One region of the Mesorhizobium sp. B2-9-1 genome, then DNA from elsewhere that is predicted to be linked to it. Evidence: riboswitches for the same ligand, from Rfam matches in the RefSeq annotation. Region 1 holds a riboswitch; the other holds the start of a gene.
What was found. Region 1 has a riboswitch for S-adenosylmethionine ahead of FJW05_RS07025 (O-succinylhomoserine sulfhydrylase). Riboswitches for the same ligand answer to the same signal wherever they lie in the genome.

Region 1 (7,935 bases):
TCGCGGACCATCCGGCCGACAATTCCTGGCAGGAGTTGCTGGCGCTGCTCGGCACCATCGAGCCGACCGAGCTGATCGACCCGACGGTGGGCGCCGAGCGATTGCTCTACCGGCTGTTCCACGAACATGGCGTGCGCGTTTTCCGCGGCGTCCCTGTCGCCGACCAGTGCTCCTGCTCGCGCGACAAGATCCGCGGCATTCTCGAAGGCTTTTCGGCTGAGGAGATCAAGGAATCGACCGAAGAGGGCGGCATCCATGTCGCCTGCGAGTTCTGCTCGACCCAATACGACTTCGACCCGGCCGAATTCGCGAAGGAGTGACGCCCTGTTCCTTCTCCCCGTTCCACGGGAGAAGGTGCCCGAAGGGCGGATGAGGGGCGGCGCCAACGTTGGCGATCATAGCGACACGCTGGCGACGCGGTCGTCCGCCTCAAGGAAAATCTCAGAAGCCCGGCGCTGCCCCTCATTGCCCTGCCGGGCATTTCTCCCCGTAAAACGGGGAGAAAGAGGCTGTCGCCGACGCCTAATTCACCGTGCGCCTTGTCCCCGGCATATCGAGCGAGAAAGCCGGAATGGCGATATCGAACGTCTCGCCGCGGCCGTTGCGCATCGTGTAGTGGCCGACCATGATGCCTGATGGCGTCGAGAGCGGGCAGCCCGAGGTGTACTGGTAGCTGTCGCCGGGATTGAGTTCCGGCTGGTCGCCGACCACGCCGGCGCCGCGCACCTCCTCGACCCGGCCCTGGCCGTCGGTGATATGCCAGTAGCGCGACACAAGCTGCACGAACTCGTCGGAGCGGTTGTCGATCGTCACCTGATAGCCCCAGACATAGCGGTTCTCGGACGGATCGGAGCGGTCCTCCAGATAGAAGGGCCTGACCAGCACTTCGATGTTGCGCGTAACTGCGCGATACATGGGCCACTCCGGTTGCCGCCGCGGAAAATATGCCACGCTCCGCTCTTGATAGAGGCAGCGCCGACCATCCTGCCAGCCTTGTAAGCGCAGGTGCCGAAAAACAATGTCATTTAAGTGACACATGACAATGTTGGTGTGCACAAACCGCGCCGGGCGACTCGGACGCTCTGTAACAGTTGAAACGGTCGCGTGCGGCCTAAAGCAATTCCAGGAAAAGCGCGAGCGGTTAGGCTCGGCGCCTTCGCCGTAGCCTTCCGTCAGGAATCGCGTGAAAACAAGGAGATGGAGTGGGTCGCCGTTTGCGTGAAACGGTGAAACTCTCTATCGGGAGTGACCAGATCTCGATGGAACTGACTATCGCAGCCGGCCTGGCTTCGTCAGCGCTTCTTTCCTTCAATCTCGCCAGCATCCTGCTCGCCTCGTCGCGGCTGAAGCGGCGGCATGTCATCGCGCCGCTCCCCAGCGCGCGGCCGCAGGTCTCCATCATCGTGCCGTCGCGTGGCGTCGAGCCGTTCACGCCGGAGACCTTGCAGCGCGCCTTCTCGCTCGATTGGCCGCGCTACGAGCTGATCTTCTGCGTCGCGCATGCCGAAGACCCGGTGGTCAAACTGATCGATGCGGCGATCGCGCGCCACCCCAAAATTCCTGCGCGGCTGCTGATCGGCGACGATCGCGTCAGCGCCAATCCCAAGCTCAACAACTGCGTCAAGGGCTGGCAGGCGGCGCGACACGATTGGGTGATCCTCGCCGATTCCAACGTGCTGATGCCGAGAGACTATGTCCAGCACCTGATGGCGGCATGGCGGCCGGATACCGGCCTCGTCTGCTCGACGCCGATCGGCTCGCGGCCAGACGGGTTTTGGGCCGAAGTCGAATGCGCCTTCCTCAACACGCTGCAGGCGCGCTGGCAGTATGCCGGCGAGGCGCTTGGCCTTGGCTTCGCCCAGGGCAAGAGCATGCTGTGGAACAAGCCGATGCTCGACGCCAATGGCGGCATCCAGGCCTTGGCCGCCGAGATCGCCGAGGACGCGGCGGCCACCAAGCTGGTCAACGGCCTGGGGCTCAACGTCAACCTCGTCGCCTCGCCATTCGAGCAGCCGCTTGGACTGCGCAGCTTCGCCGAGATCTGGTCGCGCCAAGCGCGCTGGGCGCGGCTGCGCCGGGTGACCTTTCCGCTGTTCTTCGCGCCGGAGATCCTGACTGGCGCTGCGGTGCCGCTGCTGCTGGCGCTGATCGCCGCGGCAAGCGCCGGCGTCAGCCTGCCTACGACGGCCTTTGGCGTGCTGGCGATCGCCTACCTGCCGGAATGGCTGCTGGCCTTTGCGAAGGGCTGGTACCTGTCGCCGCGCAGCGTCACCGCGATGATCGTGCGCGATGCCCTGCTGCCCGCCATCTGGGCGCGCGCCTGGTTCGGCGGTGCCGTCGAATGGCGCGGCAATGCCATGACCATCCGCACCAAGGCGATGACCGAGCTGGAGGAGCTCGCCTAGAGCAATTCCAGGAAAAGTGTGAAACGGTTTTCCGTCCGGAATTGCGGCTCTGGAAGGCTCCGGCCGCGGCGTTCTCAGCCTTCTATTTTTGCTGCCTTCAGCGCCTGTTCGACATCTTCCAGCAGATCGTCGGTGTCTTCCAGACCAACCGAAAGCCTCAGCGTGCCTGGCCCGATGCCGAGCTCGGCGCGGGCCTCGTCGCTCAGGTTCTTGTGCGTCGTCGTCGCCGGATGGGTGACCAGGCTCTTGGCGTCACCGAGATTGTTCGAGATCAGCACGATGTCGAGCGCGTTCTGGAAGGCAAAGGCCGCCTGCTTGCCGCCCTTGACGTCGAGGCAGATCAGCGTCGAGCCTCCCGACATCTGCTTCCTGACGATATCCGCTTGCGGATGATCGGCGCGGCCCGGATAGATGACACGGGCGATCTCCGGTCGGCCGGCAAGGAAATCCGCGATCTTGCCGGCGCTCTCGGTCTGCTGACGCACGCGCAGCGGCAGCGTCTCCAGGCCTTTGAGCAGCGTCCAGGCGTTGAAGGGCGACAGGCTGGGACCGGTGTGGCGGAAATAATCGTGCAGGTTCTCGTCGATCCACTTCTTGTCCGACAGGATGACGCCGCCGAGGCAGCGGCCCTGGCCGTCTATGTGCTTGGTCGCCGAATAGACGACGATATGGGCGCCGAGCTGCAGCGGCTTCTGCTGCAGCGGCGTGGCGAAGACATTGTCGACGATCAGCCTGGCGCCGATCGAATTGGCGAGCCTGGCGACGGCGGCGATATCGACCACCTCCAGCGTCGGGTTGGTCGGGCTTTCCAGGAAGAACAGCTTGGTGTTCGGCCTTGTCGCCTTTTCCCAATTGGCGATGTCGGTGCCGTCGACCAGCGTCGCCTCGATGCCGTAGCGCGGCGCCAGCGTCTCGACCACCCAGCGACAGGAGCCGAACAGGGCGCGCGCCGCGACGATATGATCTCCGGCCTTGGCGCTGCAGAGCAGCGCGGCGGTTACCGCGGCCATGCCGGAAGCGGTGGCGCGGGCATCCTCGGCGCCTTCCAGCGCGCACATGCGCTTTTCGAACATGTCGACGGTCGGGTTGGCGTAGCGCGAATAGATGAAGCCCGGCTCCTCACCCTTGAAGCGGGCTTCCGCCGCTTGCGCGGTCTCGTAGACATAGCCTTGGGTGAGATACATCGCCTCCGATGTCTCGCCGAAGCCGGAACGCAACGTTCCGCCATGCACGAGTGCCGTCTGAGGTTTCCAGTTGCGCTTCTTGGTGCTCATAGCCCTGCTTTCAGACACAAAAAAACCGGCCGCGAAGTCGCAACCGGTCCATATAGCCTTGCGGCTCGACGGTCCTTTAGCGACTTGTTTAACGTGGCTGCAAGCCGACCGGCCAAATCACCACGGGATAACGACCCTTTAGACCCGCGCCGCGCTTGCGTCAATTGCCGGCTTCATTAAGAGGTTTGTACCAGCCGGGCGGCAAGAGCCTGCTTAGATCCTAGCCCGGCCTTGTGAACGGAGCCAGCCTTTGCGGCAAACAGGCATTCTTCCGGATCAGGACATCGCAGCGCTGTTCGAGGCGAAGGCGCTGAAGTCGCCGCGCGCGCTGGACGCCGACCAGATCCAGCCGGCCAGCCTCGATCTCAGGCTCGGCGACAAAGCGTTTCGCGTGCGTGCCTCGTTCCTGCCGGGTCCGGATCATCGGGTCGTCGACAAGCTCGAGCGGCTGAAGCTGCACGAGATCAGCCTTGCCGAGGGCGCGGTGCTGGAAACCGGCTGCGTCTATATCGTGCCGCTGCTCGAGAGCCTGGCGCTGCCGGCGAACGTATCCGCCTCGGCCAATCCGAAGAGCTCGACCGGCCGCCTCGACATCTTCACACGCGTCATGACCGATCGTGGCCACGAGTTCGACAAGATCGCCGCCGGCTATCGCGGGCCGCTCTATCTCGAAGTCAGCCCGCGCACCTTCCCGATCGTCGTGCGCGCCGGCTCGCGGCTGTCGCAGATCCGCTTCCGCACCGGCAACGCGGTGCTCTCGGAAAGCGAGCTGCGCGACCTTCACCGCGCCGAGATGCTGGTCGCCACCGAGCCGCCCAATATTTCAGGCGGCGGCATCGCGCTCTCCATCGATCTTGACGGCGACAAGGACGGCCTCGTCGGCTACCGCGGCAAGCACCACACCGGCCTGGTCGACGTCGACAAGCGTGCCGCGCAGGATGTCGTCGATTTCTGGGAGCCGATCTACAAGAGCGGCGCCGGCGAACTGGTGCTCGATCCGGACGAATTCTATATCCTGGTCAGCCGAGAAGCTGTGCATGTGCCGCCGCTCTATGCCGCCGAGATGACACCCTTCGATCCGCTGGTCGGCGAGTTCCGCGTCCATTATGCCGGCTTCTTCGATCCGGGCTTCGGCCACTCCGCCGCCGGCGGCAGCGGCAGCCGCGCCGTGCTCGAAGTGCGCAGCCACGAGGTGCCTTTTATCCTCGACCACGGCCAGATCGTCGGCCGTCTCGTCTACGAGCATATGCTGAAGCGCCCGCAGGCGCTTTACGGCACCGAACTCGGCTCGAACTATCAGGCGCAGGGCCTGAAGCTCTCCAAGCATTTTCGCGCAGCGCGCTGAAGCTGCTGATCTCCCCCTCGTGGGGAGATCACCCTACCTCACAGCGCCTTCACCGCCACCTTGACCGGCTTTTCGATCTCCAGCGGATTGCGCAGCGGCAGGCCGAAATCCTGCGCCTCGATTTCGAAAGTATCGCCAGCCTCGGTCCTGATACCATCGGCGAAGGACAATGTCGCGGTGCCGAACATATGCACATGCACATCGCCCGGCTGGCGGAAGGCCGAATATTTGAAATGGTGGTGCTCGAGATTGGCGATGGTGTGCGACATGTTCGCTTCGCCCGACAGGAACGGCTTTTCCCAGAGCAGCTTGCCGTCGCGCCAGATGCGCGATGCGCCGCGGATGTCGGCCGGCAGGTCGCCGATCAGGATTTCGGGGCCAAACGAGGCGTTGCGCAGCTTGGAATGGGCGAGGAACAGATAGTTCACCCGCTCGGTCACGTGATCGGAAAACTCGTTCGACAGCGTGAAGCCGACGCGGAACGGCGCGCCGTCATCGCCGATGACATAGATGCCCGCGATCTCCGGCTCCTCGCCGCCGTCCTGCGCGAAGGCAGGCGACATTAGGGGAGCGCCGGGGGCCACCGCCATCGTGCCGTTGCCCTTGTAGAACCATTCCGGCTGCACGCCGACCTGTCCCTTGGCGGGCTTGCCGCCTTCGAGCCCCATGCGGAACATCTTCATAGAATCGGTGAGCTGTTCTTCGCCGTCACTGAGCTTCTTGTGCATGGAATCGCGCGTCGCCGCGGAACCGAGATGCGTCAGCCCCGTGCCGGTGAGATGCAGATGCGCGGGATCCGGATGGTTGATCGGCGAGACCAGCCTGCCCCTCTTGTAGGCGGCGTCGAGATCGACCGTCTCGCCATAGCCCTTGCGCTCGATCAATGCTTCGAGGCCCGTGCCCGTCCGCGCGGCCTCCATCGCCAGCGAATAGACGCTGCGCGCGCCGTTGATGACCCTGGTCTTGCCGCCGCCATTGCGGGCGACGACGCGGATCGTCTCGGCGTCGTCGAGAATCTGGGAGATCAGCATGTTTGAACCCTCTCTCATCTGCCTGGCTGCCCGCGGGCAAACCTTGACCGGCGCGGCGCGGAGAAATCCGCGCCACGGTTGAAATTCTTCGTCCGGATTGCGCTCGCGAGCCCGGTCCTTGCCTGGACTTCTTGGCGCCGACGGGTTGCCGGCAGCTTCGCGATCTGAAACCCGTATGCCTTCTTAAGTCCGCTTCAGGTCTTCAGGCCTTGTTCTTGTTGTAGACGTCGAAGATGACGGCGCCGAGCAGCACCAGGCCTTTCACCACCTGCTGCCAGTCGACATTGACGCCCATGATCGACATGCCGTTGTTCATCACGCCCATGATGAAGCCGCCGACGACGGCGCCGATCACCTGTCCGACGCCGCCCATTGCCGAGGCGCCGCCGATGAAGACGGCCGCAATGACGTCGAGCTCGCTGCCGAGACCCGCCGCCGGCACGGCCTGGCCGAGGCGCGCCGCGATGATCAGGCCGCCCAGTGCCGACAGCACGCCCATATTGATGAAGACCATCAGGGTCAGCCTTTCGGTGTTGATGCCCGAAAGCTGTGCGGCCTTGGCGTTGCCGCCCATGGCGTAGATGCGGCGGCCGATGGTCATGCGCTTGGTGACGAAGACGAACAGTGAGATCAGCACGCCCATCACCAGCAGCACGACCGGCAGGCCCCTGTAGCTGGCGAACTGGAAGACCAGGAACAGCGCCAGCGCGCCGCCAACCAGCGTCTTGACGACGAACAGCGGGAAGGGCTCCGCCTCATAGCCATGCCGCTCGCGCTTGCGCCGCGTCCTGAAGCCGAAATAGGCGTAGGCGAGCACCGCGACGAGGCCGAGCACGACCGTCGTCATATGCAGCGTCAGTCCGCTGCCGACGATCGTCTTGCCGGCGGCATTGACCGTCGGCGGGACCAGCGTCAGCGGGCCGATCACATCCGGGATGAAGCCGGAGCTCAGCGCCTTGAAGCTGTCGGGCAACGGGCCGACCGAGGAGCCGCCCCCGAGCAGCGCCTGGCAGATGCCGCGGAAGATCAGCATGCCCGCCAATGTCACGATGAAGCTCGGTATCTTGTGATAGGCGATCCAGTAGCCTTGCGCCGCGCCGATCAGGGCGCCGACGAACAGGCAGACGATCGAGACCACCAGCGGATTCGAGAATATCCCGAGCGGCCAGATCACCATCATCATCGCCGCCAGCGCGCCGATGAAGCCGGCGACCGAGCCGACGCTGAGGTCGATATAGCCGGAGACGATCACCAGGAGCATGCCGAGCGCCATCACGATGATGAACGAGTTCTGCTGCACCAGGTTGCTGAGATTCACCGGTTTGAACAGCGTTCCCGACGTCGTGTACTGGAAGAACAGCATGATGACGATCAGCGCGATGATCAGGCCGTATTCGCGCAGGTTCGTCGTCAGCGCCGAGACGGCGACGCGCGGGCCCTGCTGCTTGACGTCCTCGGCGAGGCCGCTTTGCGGCGCGGGAGCGCTTTCTGTGCTCATGATGTTTTTCCTTCTCCGCGAACGATGGCGCGCATGATTTTTTCCTGGCTTGCGTCGCTTGCAGCCATTTCGCCGACTATACGCCCTTCGTTCATCACATAGATACGGTCGGAGATACCGAGCAGCTCGGGCATTTCCGACGAGATGACGATGATCGCTTTGCCCTCGGCGGCAAGGCGCGCGATGATCGTATAGATTTCGTACTTCGCGCCGACGTCAATGCCGCGGGTCGGCTCGTCGAGGATCAAAACCTCCGGATCGGCGAACAGCCATTTCGACAGCACGACCTTCTGCTGGTTGCCGCCCGAGAGGTTGCCGGTCAGCTGGTAGACGCTGGAGGCGCGGATGTTGGTCTTCTTGCGGTAGTCGTTGGCGACGCTCA
Region 2 (7,935 bases), on a different contig from region 1:
GGAGAAGGTGCGGGTCATCACCACGTTTTCAGAACTGCCTGCGAGCTCGATGCCGGCCTCGTAGTCGTTGCGCCGCACATATTCGGCATAGGCCGCGTCGAGCACCAGGAGCACGTTCTTCGGCAATGCAGCGTGCAGCCGGCGCACTTCCTGGAACGGCACATAGGTGCCCGTCGGATTGTTGGGATTGGCGAGGAACACGATCCGCGTCGCCGGCGTCACCGCGGCCAAAATCGCGTCGATGTCGGCGCGCTCGTCGGTCTCCTTCACCGCTACCGGCTTGGCGCCCGCCGCCTGGATATAGATCTTGTAGACCATGAAGGCGTGCTCGGTGAACACGGCCTCGTCGCCCGGCGCGAGATAGCTCTGCGCCAGCAGCCCCAGGATCTCGTCGGAGCCGTTGGAGCAGATGATGTTGGCCGGATTCAGCCCATGCACCTCGGCGATCGCCTCGCGCAGCCGGCGGGCAGAGCCGTCCGGATAGGCATCGAGCTTCGCCGCCACTTCGCGTGCCGCCTCGATCGCCTTCGGCGAGGGCCCAAGCGGGTTTTCGTTCGCCGACAGCTTGTAGACTTTCGTCACGCCGGCCGGCGCGGTGCTTTTTCCCGGCACATAGGCCTCGATGTCCATGATGCCCGCGCGGGGCGTCGGACGGGGCTGATCCTGCTTCATGTCACAAATCCGTCGAGAAGGCCTTCAAGGCCGCAGCGGAAATACAGGCCACGGGCTGGAATGTCGAGTACCGGCGCCCGGCACCCGCATCCGGTCGCGAGGAGGCCACCCGTTGACGAAGCGCGGCGCTGGTCCTAGAAGGATTGCCAGACTCCCGTGGTGATTTGGCCGGTCGGCTTGCAGCCACGTTAAACAACTCGCTAAAGGGCCGTTTGCAACCTGTAACCGGCTTTGCGACGGCAATGCCGGTTTTTTGTTGTCCGCTGCCGGCCGGACACCGCGTCGGGACGAGACCGATGCGGGACAGGATGAGGACGGACATGGCCGCTCAGCGCGCTGCAAGAACCAACGACGAGGCCGACCATCCGTCGAGCCCAGTGCTGCAGTTCGGCCCCGACAAGCCGCTGAAGCTCGACGCCGGCACCTTTCTTGCGCCTTTCCAGATCGCCTACCAGACCTACGGCACGCTCAACGACGCGCGCTCCAACGCCATCCTCGTCTGCCACGCGCTGACCGGCGACCAGCATGTTGCCAACACCAATCCGGTGACAGGCAAGCCGGGCTGGTGGGAGGTGCTGATCGGTCCCGGCAAGATCATCGACACCAACCGTTTCTTCGTCATCTGCTCCAACGTCGTCGGCGGCTGCCTCGGCTCGACTGGTCCGGCCTCCACCAATCCGACGACCGGCAAGCCTTACGGGCTCGACCTGCCGATCATCACCATCCGCGACATGGTGCGCGCGCAGACGATGCTCATCGATCATTTCGGCATCGAGAAGCTGTTTTGCGTGCTTGGCGGCTCGATGGGCGGCATGCAGGTTCTGGAATGGGCGGCGAGCCATTCGGAGCGCGTGTTCTGCGTCCTGCCTATCGCCACCGGCGCCCGCCATTCCTCGCAGAACATCGCCTTCCATGAAGTCGGCCGACAGGCCGTCATGGCCGATCCGGAGTGGCATGGCGGCAAATATCTCGATTTCGGCAAGCGGCCGGAAAAAGGGCTCGCCGTCGCGCGCATGGCCGCTCACATCACCTACCTTTCGGAAGCCGCGCTCCACCGCAAGTTCGGCCGCAACCTGCAGGACCGCGAGGCGCTCACCTTCGGCTTCGACGCCGATTTCCAGATCGAAAGCTATCTGCGCCATCAGGGCATGACTTTCGTCGACCGCTTCGACGCCAATTCCTACCTCTATCTGACCCGCGCGATGGACTATTTCGACCTTGCCGCCGATCACGGTGGGCGCCTCGCCGACGCCTTCGCCGGCACCAAGACGCGTTTTTGCCTGGTCTCCTTCACCAGCGACTGGCTGTTCCCGACCGAGGAGAGCCGATCGATCGTGCATGCCTTGAACGCGGCGGGCGCTTCCGTCTCCTTCGTCGAGATCGAGACCGATCGCGGCCACGATGCCTTCCTGCTCGACGAGCCGGAACTGTTCGCGGCCATCAACGGCTTCATCGCCTCCGCCGCCCGCGCCAGGGGGCTCAGCCTATGACCCCGACAAGTCGCGGACCTTTTGGACCGGGATCATGCGCCATGCAGGAGGCGAAGCCATGAGCGTCAATCGCGCCCAGCGTGTCGACCTCGAGGTCGTCACCGATCTCATCCCGGCCAATTCGCGTGTCCTCGATGTCGGCTCGGGCGACGGACTGCTTCTGGAGCTCCTGCAGGAGACCAAGCAGGTCGACGGCCGCGGGCTGGAACTGTCTCAGCGCGGCGTCAACGAATGCGTGGCGCGCGGCCTTTCCGTCGTCCAGGGCGATGCCGACAAGGACCTCGAATTCTATCCCGACAAGGGCTTCGATTTCGTCGTGCTCTCACAGACCCTGCAGGCGACCCGCAACCCGAAGCTGGTGCTCGACGAGTTGCTTCGGATCGGCAACCGCGCCATTGTCTCCTTCCCCAATTTCGGCCACTGGCGCGTGCGCTTCTCGCTGCTGGTCAAGGGCAGGATGCCGGTCACCAAGGACCTGCCCTACTCCTGGTACGACACGCCCAACATCCATTTCTGCACCATCCGCGACTTCGTCAACCTGTGCGAGGAACTCGGCGCGACTGTCGAGAAGGCGACCGCGCTCGACGCCAACGGCCAGAAGATCGGCCTGTCGATGCCTTGGTGGTTCTGGAATTTTTTTGGTCAGCAAGCGGTGTTTTTGTTGAGGCGATGACGGAAATGCGTTTCTTTCGTCGGTCGCCGGCAGTGGTGGAAATCCCTCCGAACATTCGTTCTGAAATACGGGCGGGAATTCTCGTTTGCACATCGCCGCGCAGCGGTAGCAATCATCTTGCAGGTTTGATGGCTTCCGCCGGGCTGGGCCATCCGCTGGAATGGTTCGGCGGGCGACGTCTGCTGGAGCTGCCGGATTATCCGCGAGATCCCCGCGCCCAGCTTCTGCGTGCGCTGACACAGGGGCGGTCCTCTACCGGCGTCTACGCAATCAAGCTCTTTGCGAGCCAGTTCGCACAACTTGCCAAGAAGGTGAAGCTGCCAGCCAGCCTTCCGAATTTGAGTTATGTGCGGTTAACACGTGACGATCTGCTCGGCCAGGCGATCTCATGGGCACGTGCGCGTCAAACCCGCGAATTCCGATCCACCGAGATCAGTCATCTGCCGCCACGCTATAACGGCCGGGCAATCGTGGAGTCTCTGGATAAAATTCTGATGGAGAACCTCGCATGGGATGCTTGGTTCGCGAAGAACGGCCTGCTCTGCCTTTCCCTGACCTACGAGCAGATTCAGCGCGATCCGGCAGACAGCCTGACGAAACTCGCGCAGCTGGTGGATGTGGAACCCAACTGGGAAACCGACCTGCGATCGGGTCTCGAAATCCAGCGCGATGCAATCAATAAAGAATGGCGAAAGCGTTTCCTGTCCGAATATGCCGACCCGTCCAGCTTCCGATACCGAATGATAAGATAGCTTAACTGACAAATTCGCAGCGCATAATTGCATCCCGATCGTTTGACAGCATGCCGTCACGGCTATAGCCACTGGTTTGATTAACCGGTGTGCCGCGATGGCTGGACATCCCACCTATTCTATCGTCTTGGAGATGGAGAATGCCAAATCCATCGACTGGGACGAGATTGGCCTTGGCCTGAAGGCCTTGGCGCGCGAGATCGCCCAGGCTTCCGCTACCGGATTTTCGAAGCCGAAGGTCATAATCTCGCATGGCGGCGTCGAAACTGACGCAGTCTCACTGCGAAGCAGCATTGGAGCTGAAGCGCCACAACTGGAGCAGGTTGCCGATCTGGCCTTCGCGTCGTGCCCTGGCGGCAGATATTACGACCTCAAGAACAACGGCATTCCCTCGTGCGAAGGGAGCGTCCTTGTTTTTCTCGATTCCGATACAGTTCCGGAAAGGAACTGGCTCTCAACTCTACTGAAACCCTTCGTCGACCAGCCTGAAACCATCTGTGTGAATGGACACACCTATCTTTCATACGACGACTTCTTCTCGCGAACTTTCGCGTTGATCTGGTTTTTCCCGATGGCTGAGGGAGACGAGAGATTCGCCTCGAAGCGTGCTCTCAACGCCAACAACATCGCCTTCCGGCACGACTGGATATCCAGTCACCCATTTCCAGCCCACAACGGCTTTAAGGTCTCGTGCACGTTGCTGATGCACCAGCTTTGGAGCGAAGGCCACAAGATAGTCAACGTGGACGCACGCGTTCACCACTACTCGCCGCGGGGCTGGGGGTTCTTCTTTTGGCGCGCGCTGGTAACCGGCAGGGACGCCGATCGAAAATTCGTCGAGCTTCATGCACCTGGCAGAGCTCAGCGTATCGTCAAATCCTTCACGCGCTGGGGGACTATGTCTTGGCGCACGATCCGGCGAGTGACAGGCCATGCGCGGCAGACCGGCATGCCGTTCTGGCAAATCCCGTTTGCTGTCATTGTCGGACTGGCGTTCTATACGCTGGCGTTTTTCGGCCATTTCAGCCTGGCGGCCGGCCTTGTTCGCGACGAGGTCGAAATGGTGCCGGACCATATCGGGCACAGCTAACGTCAATCTTTTCCCGCTGGCCAAGCACATCCGTAGCATTGTGCGGATGCTCGACGCCGTCGACGAAGATCACGTCGGACTGCGAGTTCTCGGTGCGCAGCGAAAGGATCGCCTGATAGGCCGGTGAATTGTACCAGTCCCGCACATGCCGCCTGCCGGGGAATTCGATGACGATCAGGTGCCCGGGCCAGCTGTTCTCGACGACCTCGACGTCGCCGCCATGGACGACGAACCGCCCGCCGAACGGCGCCAGGGTGGCGTCTATCTTCTCGAGATATTCGACTATCCAGGGACCCGGGGTGACTTGGCGCATATGGGCAACGGCGTAAGCGGTCATGATCCTGCTCCTTGATGAAACAAAGCCGATCGGTCGGCTTCTTGGAGATCACCATGCGGGAACCAGGTAGTTCGGTCGATTACCTCAGACGTCATCGGGACAAAGCCGCCCGTTGGTTCCTGTTGGCGGAACCGCCGAATTAACAGGAAGCCCAGTTGTGTTGCCATCAGACCGCAATGTTGCGGAAAAACCGCCAATTTCGGCATTTCTGGGCCGGCCTGGCGTGACACAAAGGTGGCTTTTCTGTAGCGTCGGCCGCAAATCAGAGGTGGACACGAAGATAGCCGTCAGACCTATCCGACAAACGCCAGATCCGACCGGTGGTGGCAGCTCGATGCCGAACCAAGAGGTTCCGCTGATCTCAGTGATCACGCCGACCCACAACCGCCGCAGCCAGGTCGTGCGCGCGGTGGAAAGCGTTCTGGCGCAGACACTTACCCGCTTCGAGCACATTGTGGTCGACGACGGTTCGACCGACGGGACGGCCGCCGCGCTCGCCGAAATCCGCGACCCGAGGCTGATTTATGTCGGCGCCAAATGGCGCGGCGCCAATGCCGCGCGCAATGCGGGCATCGAGCGCGCGCGGGCGCCGGTCGTGACGTTCCTCGATTCGGACGACGTCTATCTGCCCGACCGGCTGGAACGAACACTGGCGCGCTTCGACGGGAACCCCTCGCTCGAAGTCCTCATCAGCTCGTTCGTATCGCTGAAGGGCGGCCGCAGCACCAAATGCATCAATCGCGACGCCTTCCTCGACAAGAGCACGCTGCAGCGCGCCCTGGTCTCGCAGACCATCTTCATTGCCGGCTCGGCGATCACCGCAAGACACGAGTCGCTGCTCGCGATCGGCGGCTATGACAGCGACATCACGCGCATGCAGGATCGCGAATTGCTGCTGCGCTTTGCCCAACGCGGCGGCGCCTTGCTGTCCGAGGACATCGACTGGAAGAAGTACAATTCGGAGAATTCGATCTCCGGCCGCCGCGATGGCTATGTCGAGGCCTATGCCAGTCTGATCGACAAGCATCCCTATATCGCCGACCGCTATCCCGACGTTCCGCCTTACATGATTGCGCGCCAGATCATCGCCGATATCCTCAAGGGCAGGTTGCCGCAGGCGTTTTCGGGCTATCATGCCAACCGATCGTCCAAGTCGCTCGGCTACTCGTCCGCCGAACTCTTGCGCGGCTATGTCGTCGGCCGCCGCTGGCGGCGCGACTGCTACGACGAGTTCCGTGCCAAATACGGCGCCCGGGCGGTCTGAGAAAACCGCAAGACGGCTATCTGTCGAGTTCCGGAAAATAAGGATCGGAAAACCGCTGCCGCAAGCGCTCGCCCAGCAGGCAATCGACCGGCGTCGCATCCTCGACATGGAAGGATCTGGCGTCCGTCAGGCCGCTGACTTCCTGGACCAGCTTGCGGCGGACGGCGGTCGAGAATTCGGACGCCGCGTAGATCGGCAGCACGAACGAACCGGCTCCCCCGGTCACGCAGTCGGCGTAGTAGCGGTCGAGACGGGCGACACTCGGCGACGGACTGATGAGTATGGGTAGGCCGTTGATGACGATACCGCTGGCAACGGCGGCATCGCGGACTGCCGTGACGGGCAGCCCGGTATTGTTGGGCCCGTCTCCCGATATGTCGATGACGCGGCGTGGCGCCGAAAAGCCGGTTCTCTCCAGGAGCCCCGCGCCGAAGCCGAGGGCGCCCGAGATCGAGGTGCCGCGGAAGCTGCGGAACGGCCGCGTGGCGATCTTGTCGGCGAAGGCATGGGCGCTGTCCTCCCCGTCGATGATCTGCCAGGCGATGGCCCCGTCCTCGCGCACGACGCCCGCCCATTCGAAATAGGCGAGCGCAATGCGGCCATGTGGACCCGAGCGTACGGCGTTGATGAAGTCGGGGTGGCGCAGCGCGTCGACATAGCCGGCGCGCTGCAGGGCGAGTTCACGCTGGTCCATCGACTGCGAGATGTCGACGGCAAGCACAAGTTCCACGTCCACCGGCGCGCCTTTGCCCGGCATGGGCAATGGCGCCGCCTCGGCGCAGGCAAGGCACACAAGCAGGCCGAGCATCGCAAGCATGGCAGCCTCGAACGACCCGGCGGATTTTCCCGGCGATCGCGGCGAAAATAAAGCTATTTCTTCCCGTGACGGGCAGCGATGGGTGGCGGCTCGATCGCGCCGGCGCGGACACGGACCGGCTTCAAAGCCGGTGCGCCGGTATCCTTCACGATATTCAGCGCGCGCGGGAAGAACTGAGTGTTGTGCTGGCCCCGCCCGATATTGATGATCGCGGTTTCGGGCAGGCGCTTCTGCAGCATGGCCAGCACCCGCCGCAACGTCGGCCCGTCGAACGCATCCAGGGCTTCGTCGATGATAACCCATTTTGGCTTGCGCAAGGCAAGTCTGGCGAAAGCCAGCGCCCGTTGTTCGTCATCGCCGAGCTCGCGTTCCCACCGCCTGGAACGGTCAAGGGTGGTTGCCAGTGGATCGAGGCCGACCTCGCCAAGCACGGCCGCGATCTCGGCATCGCTGGCCGGGGCCTCGCCGTTCGGATGATCGAGCACCTCGCGCAGCGTGCCGGCCGGGAAATAGGGCACGCGCGGCACGAAGATGGGGGTCTCGCCGGCCGGCAGGCCGATCCGCCCGCTCCCCCATGGCCACAGGCCGGCAAGGGCGCGGAAGAACAATGTCTTGCCGGCGCCCGGCTCGCCGGTGATCATGACGCGCTCGCCGGCGTGAATTTCGACATCCGTCTGGGCAAGCTTGGTGCAGCCTTCCGGCGAAGCCACCTGAAGCGTGTCGAAAGTCAGGCTGCCATTGGCGTTTTCGCCGAACTGGATGTGTTTTTCCGTGTCATGCAGCGCGTCGGTTTCGGTGAGCGCGATGCGGAAATCGGCCACGCGCATCAGCGTCGCGCGC

Region 2: it holds a riboswitch for S-adenosylmethionine, as region 1 does, so the genes downstream of both, FJW05_RS14010 (homoserine O-acetyltransferase) here and FJW05_RS07025 (O-succinylhomoserine sulfhydrylase) in region 1, are expected to answer to the same signal.

Annotation. Positions count from the first base shown of each region.
Region 1 covers NZ_VFTP01000002.1:588,816-596,750, forward strand. Annotated here, with positions in the region: gene FJW05_RS07010 (Hsp33 family molecular chaperone) at 1-320, shown strand, start outside; gene apaG (Co2+/Mg2+ efflux protein ApaG) at 523-915, opposite strand; gene FJW05_RS07020 (ceramide glucosyltransferase) at 1,260-2,405, shown strand; gene FJW05_RS07025 (O-succinylhomoserine sulfhydrylase) at 2,480-3,679, opposite strand; SAM riboswitch at 3,736-3,813, opposite strand; gene FJW05_RS07030 (2'-deoxycytidine 5'-triphosphate deaminase) at 3,930-5,024, shown strand; gene araD1 (AraD1 family protein) at 5,063-6,055, opposite strand; gene mmsB (multiple monosaccharide ABC transporter permease) at 6,258-7,553, opposite strand; gene mmsA (multiple monosaccharide ABC transporter ATP-binding protein) at 7,550-7,935, opposite strand, start outside.
Region 2 covers NZ_VFTP01000006.1:98,351-106,285, forward strand. Annotated here, with positions in the region: gene hisC (histidinol-phosphate transaminase) at 1-672, opposite strand, end outside; SAM riboswitch at 819-896, shown strand; gene FJW05_RS14010 (homoserine O-acetyltransferase) at 993-2,162, shown strand; gene metW (methionine biosynthesis protein MetW) at 2,221-2,835, shown strand; gene FJW05_RS14020 (Stf0 family sulfotransferase) at 2,784-3,587, shown strand; gene FJW05_RS14025 (glycosyltransferase family A protein) at 3,685-4,677, shown strand; gene FJW05_RS14030 (DUF1330 domain-containing protein) at 4,610-5,014, opposite strand; gene FJW05_RS14035 (glycosyltransferase family A protein) at 5,349-6,278, shown strand; gene FJW05_RS14040 (DUF1194 domain-containing protein) at 6,295-7,095, opposite strand; gene FJW05_RS14045 (ABC transporter ATP-binding protein/permease) at 7,149-7,935, opposite strand, start outside.